DNA from 2 places in the Streptomyces sp. NPDC002926 genome. Region 2 is predicted to be linked to the other one. Evidence: predicted binding sites of a transcription regulator. Region 2 holds the regulator's gene; the other holds the start of a gene.
The links. Region 2 encodes HrcA, which represses chaperone genes, less so after heat shock. Its sites were predicted from a motif close to TTNGCACTCNGNNNNNCNGAGTGCNAA; they were not measured.
Positions count from the first base shown of each region.

Region 1 (3,618 bases), on a different contig from region 2:
AAGCAGTGCACCATGACCGGCACCACGATCTTCCACTTCGAGGACGGGAAGATCCAGGAAGGCTGGTGGCACTTCGACATCATGCGCCTGATGCGCCAGCTCGGCGCGCTGGGCTAGCCAACACGTTGCCGGGGCCCGCCCCGGCAACGCGCGGCCCAACGCCGAAGGCCCTCGTTCCCACCGCCGAGCGGCGGGGACGAGGGCCTTCGCATGTGTCGTACGGCGTCAGTGGCTGTGACCGTGGCCGTGACCCGCCTCGGCCTCGTCCTCCGCCGGCTTCTCGACGACCAGGGTCTCGGTCGTGAGCAGCAGGGAGGCGATGGACGCGGCGTTCTCCAGCGCGGAGCGCGTGACCTTGACCGGGTCGATGACGCCGGCCTTCACCAGGTCTCCGTACTCACCGGTCGCGGCGTTGAAGCCCTGGCCGGCCTCGAGCTCGGCGACCTTGGAGGTGATGACGTAGCCCTCAAGACCGGCGTTCTCGGCGATCCAGCGCAGCGGCTCGACGACGGCGCGGCGGACGACCGCGACACCGGTGGCCTCGTCGCCCTCCTTGCCGAGGTTGCCATCGAGCACCTTGGCGGCGTGGACGAGAGCGGAGCCACCACCGGAGACGATGCCCTCCTCGACCGCGGCGCGGGTCGCGGAGATGGCGTCCTCCAGACGGTGCTTCTTCTCCTTCAGCTCCACCTCGGTGGCGGCGCCGACCTTGATCACGCACACGCCGCCGGCCAGCTTCGCGAGGCGCTCCTGGAGCTTCTCGCGGTCCCAGTCGGAGTCCGTGGACTCGATCTCGGCCTTGATCTGGTTGATGCGGCCGACGACGTCCTCGTGCTTGCCGCCACCGTCGACGATGGTGGTGTCGTCCTTGGTGACGGTCACGCGGCGGGCGGTGCCCAGCACGTCCAGACCGGCCTGGTCGAGCTTGAGGCCGACCTCCTCGGCGATGACCGTTCCGCCGGTGAGGGCGGCGATGTCGCCGAGCATCGCCTTGCGGCGGTCGCCGAAGCCGGGGGCCTTGACGGCCACCGCGTTGAAGGTGCCGCGGATCTTGTTCACGACCAGGGTGGAGAGCGCCTCGCCCTCGACATCCTCGGCGATGATCAGCAGCGGCTTGGAGCCACCCGCCTGGATGATCTTCTCCAGCAGCGGCAGCAGGTCCTGGATCGAGGAGATCTTGCCCTGGTGGATCAGGATGTACGGGTCGTCGAGGACGGCCTCCATACGCTCCTGGTCGGTCACCATGTACGGGGACAGGTAGCCCTTGTCGAAGGCCATGCCCTCGGTGAAGTCCAGCTCCAGACCGAAGGTGTTGGACTCCTCGACGGTGATGACACCGTCCTTGCCGACCTTGTCCATCGCCTCGGCGATGAGCTCGCCGACCTGCTGGTCCTGCGCGGAGAGCGCGGCCACGGCGGCGATGTCGGCCTTGTCCTCGATCGGACGGGCGGTCGCGAGGAGCTCGTCGCACACGGCCTTGACCGCGGCGTCGATGCCCTTCTTCAGGGCTGCCGGGGAGGCACCCGCGGCCACGTTGCGCAGGCCCTCGCGGACCAGCGCCTGGGCCAGCACGGTGGCGGTGGTGGTGCCGTCGCCCGCGATGTCGTTGGTCTTGGTCGCCACCTCCTTCACCAGCTGGGCACCGAGGTTCTCGTACGGGTCGTCGAGCTCGACCTCACGGGCGATCGTGACACCGTCGTTGGTGATGGTGGGGGCGCCGAACTTCTTGTCGATGACGACGTTGCGGCCGCGGGGGCCGATCGTCACCTTGACCGTGTCGGCAAGCTTGTTGACGCCGCGCTCGAGGGCGCGACGGGCGTCCTCGTCGAACTTCAGGATCTTCGCCATGGGAGCTTCACTGTCCTCTCAAACGAACTGCGCCCCGGGCTCCCGGCTACAAATGTCGCGGGGGCCAGGGGCGCAGATAAAAAACTTCGGGTGAATTACTTCTCGACGATCGCGAGCACGTCGCGAGCCGAGAGGACGAGGTACTCCTCGCCGTTGTACTTCACCTCGGTGCCGCCGTACTTGCTGTACAGCACGACGTCGCCGGTCTTGACGTCGAGCGGAAGTCGCTCGCCGTTCTCGAAGCGACCCGGGCCCACGGCGAGGACGACGCCCTCCTGGGGCTTCTCCTTCGCGGTGTCCGGGATGACCAGGCCAGAGGCCGTGGTCTGCTCGGCGTCGAGCGGCTGGACCACAATGCGGTCCTCGAGCGGCTTGATGGCAACCTTGGAGCTGGCGGTCGTCACGATCCGACCTCCCCCTTCGGAGATCTCACGGGGTTAACTGTCTGGGGTGGCGACCAGGTGGATCCGTCGTCGCGGGTGCCGGATCTGCCCGTCGCCGTGTTGGCACTCTCCAGTGGGGAGTGCCAGACCCGAGACTATGACTGCGGTTAGCACTCGGTCAAGCGGAGTGCCAATCCGGCGGGGCGGTGTCGGAATGCCGGTGCCGGAAAGCCGGTGCCGGTCCGACACGGAGAACGCGGCACGGGCGCCCTCGGTTCCGCACGCACGGCAGCAGCGCGGACCCGGTCCTCACACGTAGTCCTCCAGACGCGCCACCGCGTACCCCTGCGCCTGGATATGGCGCAGCATCCGCCCCGTCGTCCCGGTGTGCGCGAGCACGATGGCGCCGGGCAGCAGTCGTTCACCCTCCACGTACGCCCGTCCCAGCACCACGGCACGGACCCCGCAGTGGGCGGCCGCGCGCAGTGTGTCGGCGTTGTACGCGCCGCGCGGCGGACGGAGCAACCGCTCCCGCCGGCGGCAGATCTCGTCGCGCTGACCCTCGTACGAGAGCGTGCGCAGATCGGTCCCGTCCCCCGTACGGAACGTGCTGATGGGCAACTTCAGATCGCCGACCATCCGCGCGAACTCCGGATCTCGCTCCGCGCCGTGGTCGAAGGTGAGGAAGACGACCTTCTCGCGGGTGGGCACCCGGTCCACCACGTACGGCATCTTCGGCCTGCGCGCGGGCGGTTTCGGCGCGGCCAGGAGCGGCGCGGGCAGCCCCCACCGCTTGTGCGCGGAGCCCGGCACGCCCGGGCCGGAGGGAACCTGCTGCGCGGCCTTGCGCCCGAGGCGCTCGATCGGGTCCACCGACTGCGCGCACCCCGAGGCGAGAAGCGCACCGGCCGCCAGCACTCCGGCCAGCAGCCGGTGCGCGCGTCTCATACGTAGTCCTCCAGCTTTGCCACGGCGTAACCCCTGTCGGTGATCGTCTTCATGACCGACAGGATCAATTCGGGCATGGTGCTGTCCCACTCCTCCGGGCCACGGAAGTGCGTGAGAATGATGTCGCCGGGGTGCAGATCCTGGTCCGCCTCGCGCCACTCCATGTGGTCGGGGAACGCCTCGGCGGCCCACAGCGGCACGGCCTTGACGCCGCACGACTTGGCCACGCGCAGCGTGTCCCGGTTGTAACTGCCGTACGGCGGCCGGAAGAGCGGGGGCCGCTTCCCGAACCGGTCCTCGATCTTGCTCTGCTGGTTGCAGATCTCCCGCTTCTGCTCGGCGTACGAAAGGCCCCGCAGATAGAGGTGGTTGAGGGTGTGGTTCTGCAGCGAGACCCCGCGGTCCTGCATCTCCTTGAAATAGCCGTAGTTGTTGCTGA
Region 1 is NZ_JBSFUK010000005.1:232,105-235,722, reverse strand. It holds gene ACWDZ6_RS12685 (ester cyclase) at 1-117, shown strand, start outside; gene groL (chaperonin GroEL) at 226-1,848, opposite strand; gene groES (co-chaperone GroES) at 1,944-2,252, opposite strand; gene ACWDZ6_RS12670 (polysaccharide deacetylase family protein) at 2,541-3,179, opposite strand; gene ACWDZ6_RS12665 (polysaccharide deacetylase family protein) at 3,176-3,618, opposite strand, start outside.
Region 1: a site for HrcA is predicted at 2,399-2,425, ahead of groES (co-chaperone GroES). Genes of this name have one in related genera too.

Region 2 (3,618 bases):
CGTCGGCCGCTCCTCGCCGCGCAGCTTCGCCAGATCCCGCAGCAGCCGTTCCTGGTCCGCGTCCAGCTTCGACGGCGTCATCACCTCGACGTGCACGATCAGGTCGCCCCGACCGCCGCCCCGCAGATGCGTGATGCCACGCCCGTGCAGCGGGATCGACTGGCCGGACTGTGTGCCCGGGCGGATGTCGATCTCCTCGATGCCGTCGAGCGTCTCCAGCGGGCACTTCGTGCCCAGCGCCGCCGCCGTCATAGGGATCGTCACCGTGCAGTGCAGATCGTCGCCGCGCCGCTGGAAGACCGCGTGCGGCAGCTCGTGGATCTCGACGTACAGGTCACCCGCCGGGCCACCGCCCGGGCCGACCTCGCCCTCGCCGGCGAGCTGGATGCGGGTGCCGTTGTCGACGCCCGCCGGGATCTTCACGGTCAGCGTCCGGCGCGAGCGGATACGGCCGTCGCCGGCGCACTCCGGGCACGGCGTCGGCACGACCGTGCCGAAGCCCTGGCACTGCGGGCACGGCCGCGAGGTCATGACCTGACCCAGGAAGGACCGCGTCACCTGCGAGACCTCACCGCGTCCGCGGCACATGTCGCAGGTCTGCGCCGAGGTCCCCGGCGCCGCGCCCTCACCGGAGCACGTCGTACAGACGACAGCCGTGTCGACCTGGATGTCCTTGGTCGTGCCGAAGGCCGCTTCGTTGAGGTCGATCTCCAGCCGGATCATCGCGTCCTGGCCCCGTCGCGTACGCGACCTGGGCCCCCGCTGCGACGCCGTACCGAAGAACGCGTCCATGATGTCGGAGAAGTTGCCGAAGCCACCGGCCCCGAATCCGCCCGCGCCTCCGCCGCCCGCCTGGGACAACGGGTCTCCGCCGAGGTCGTAGACCTGCTTCTTCTGCGGGTCCGACAACACCTCGTACGCGGCGTTGATCTCCTTGAAGCGCTCCTGCGTCTTCGGGTCCGGATTCACATCCGGGTGGAGTTCGCGCGCAAGCCGGCGGAAGGCCTTCTTGATCTCGTCCTGCGATGCGTCGCGGCGTACGCCGAGTACGGCGTAGTAGTCCGTGGCCACTTACGACTCCGCCAGGATCTGTCCGACGTAACGTGCCACTGCGCGTACCGCTCCCATCGTTCCGGGGTAGTCCATGCGGGTCGGTCCGACCACGCCGAGTTTGGCAACTGCCTCGTCGCCCGAACCGTAGCCGACCGCGACCACGGAAGTGGAGTTGAGGCCCTCGTGGGCGTTCTCATGACCGATACGTACGGTCATGCCCATGCCCGAGTCATTGGCTTCGCCGAGCAGCTTGAGGAGCACCACATGCTCCTCGAGCGCTTCCAGCACCGGCCGGATGGTCAGCGGGAAGTCGTGCCCGAAACGGGTGAGATTTGCGGTGCCGCCGATCACCAGCCGCTCCTCGGTCTCCTCGACCAGAGTCTCGAGCAGGGTCGCCAGCACCGTGGAGACGGTGCCGCGGTCCTCCGGCTCGAAGGACTCGGGCAGCTCCTGCACCAGCTGCGGCACATCCGCGAAGCGGCGCCCGACGACCCGGCTGTTGAGCCGGGCCCGCAGGTCCGCCAGCGATGTCTCGCCGAACGGCGCGGGGCAGTCGATCATGCGTTGCTCGACCCGTCCGGTGTCCGTGATGAGCACGAGCATCAGCCGGGCCGGCGCGAGGGAGAGGAGCTCCACATGCCGGACCGTGGACCGGGTCAGCGAGGGGTACTGGACGACGGCGACCTGCCGGGTCAGCTGCGCCAGCAGCCGTACCGTACGGCCCACGACGTCGTCCAGATCGACGGCTCCGTCCAGGAAGTTCTGGATGGCGCGCCGCTCGGGCGACGACAGGGGCTTCACGCCCGCCAGTTTGTCGACGAAGAGCCGGTAGCCCTTGTCCGTCGGAATGCGGCCGGCGCTGGTGTGCGGCTGGGCGATGAACCCTTCCTCTTCCAGCACCGCCATGTCGTTACGGACAGTAGCCGGGGAGACACCGAGCTTGTGCCGTTCGGTGAGAGCCTTGGAGCCGACGGGCTCCTCCGTGCCGACATAGTCCTGGACGATGGCGCGCAGCACTTCGAGTCTGCGTTCGCTGAGCATCGCGCACACCTCCAGCCGTGGTTCCTTGGTGGTACTGCCTGGCACTCGATACGTTCGAGTGCCAGCACTCCCCCGAGCCAGTGTACGGCTGTCGGGTACGCCCCTAGCAAGGGCGTTCTGCGAGGGCGGCCGATCACGCTACCGTGCGACACCGCTGGTCCCTGCCGATAGCGTCGCGGTATGGACGTCAGTTGGGAAGAGTTCGGCTGGGAGCGCTTGGCCGACGGGGTGGGGCGCCGGCGGATGCCCGTCTGGGACGCGACCGTCGGATTGGTCGCCGGCGAGGACCGTGTCCTCATGTACGACACGGGTTCGACGCTCCGTGAGGGCGCCGAGCTCCGCACCCAGGCGCAGGCGCTGATGGGCGGCCGCCGAGTGACGCATATCGCACTGAGCCATCCGCACTTCGATCATGTACTGGGGACCGCGGCGTTCTCGGGGGCCGAAGTGTTCGGCGCGGTCGGCCTCGACGACCTGATGAGGCGGGAGCGGGACGAGATCCGCGACGCGGCCGTACGGCACGGTGTCCCCGCGAAGGAGGCCGCGGAGGCCGCCGATCTGCTGGTGCTGCCGCGCCATCTGGTGTGCGGGGAGTGGACGCTCGACCTGGGCGGCCGCCAGGTGCTGCTGGCCAATGTCGGACCCGGCCACACGGGCCACGATCTGGCACTGCTGGTGCCGGACGGCGGCCCGGGCAGCCCGGAGGTGGTCTTCTGCGGGGATCTGGTGGAGGAGTCGGGCGAACCGCAGGCGGGCCCGGACGCGATCCCGCCCCGCTGGCCGGCGGCGCTGGACCGGCTGCTGTCGCTGGGCGGCGAGGACGCGGTATATGTCCCCGGGCACGGGGCGAGAGTCGACGCGGCTTTCGTACGCGCGCAGCGGGATTCGTTGGCGGAGCGCTTCAGTGTGTCGTAGCGTCGGCCAAATGCGCAGCTACAGCCCGGATCTGACGCCTCCTTGGAAGAAGCGGCAGCCGGCCCCGGAGGTCCCCGCCGAGTCCGACCTGGTCGTGGAGGAGGTCACGACGGGTTTCTGCGGTGCGGTGATCCGTACCGAGAAGACAGCGGAGGGCCCGACGGTCACGCTCGAGGACCGCTTCGGCAAGCACCGGGTGTTCCCGCTGGTCCCGCGGGGGTTTCTGCTGGAGGGCCGGGTGGTCACGCTGGTCCGCCCCTCGGCGGCGGCGCCGGCCCGCCCGGCGCGTACGGCCTCCGGCTCGGTCGCGGTCCTGGGGGCACGGGCGAGGGTCGCGCGGGCGGGCCGTATCTATGTGGAGGGCCGCCACGACGCTGAGCTCGTCGAACGGGTCTGGGGTGACGATCTGCGGATCGAGGGCGTGGTGGTGGAGTACCTGGAAGGCATCGACGACCTCCCGTCGATCGTCAAGGAGTTCGCGCCCGGCCCCGACGCGCGCCTCGGGGTGCTGGTGGACCATCTGGTCCCGGGCTCGAAGGAGTCCCGTATCGCGTCCCAGGTCGCCGGCGATCACGCCCTGATCGTGGGCCACCCCTACATCGACGTGTG
Region 2 is NZ_JBSFUK010000001.1:301,892-305,509, reverse strand. It holds gene dnaJ (molecular chaperone DnaJ) at 1-1,071, opposite strand, end outside; gene hrcA (heat-inducible transcriptional repressor HrcA) at 1,072-2,094, opposite strand; gene ACWDZ6_RS01255 (MBL fold metallo-hydrolase) at 2,275-3,009, shown strand; gene ACWDZ6_RS01250 (DUF3097 domain-containing protein) at 3,020-3,618, shown strand, end outside.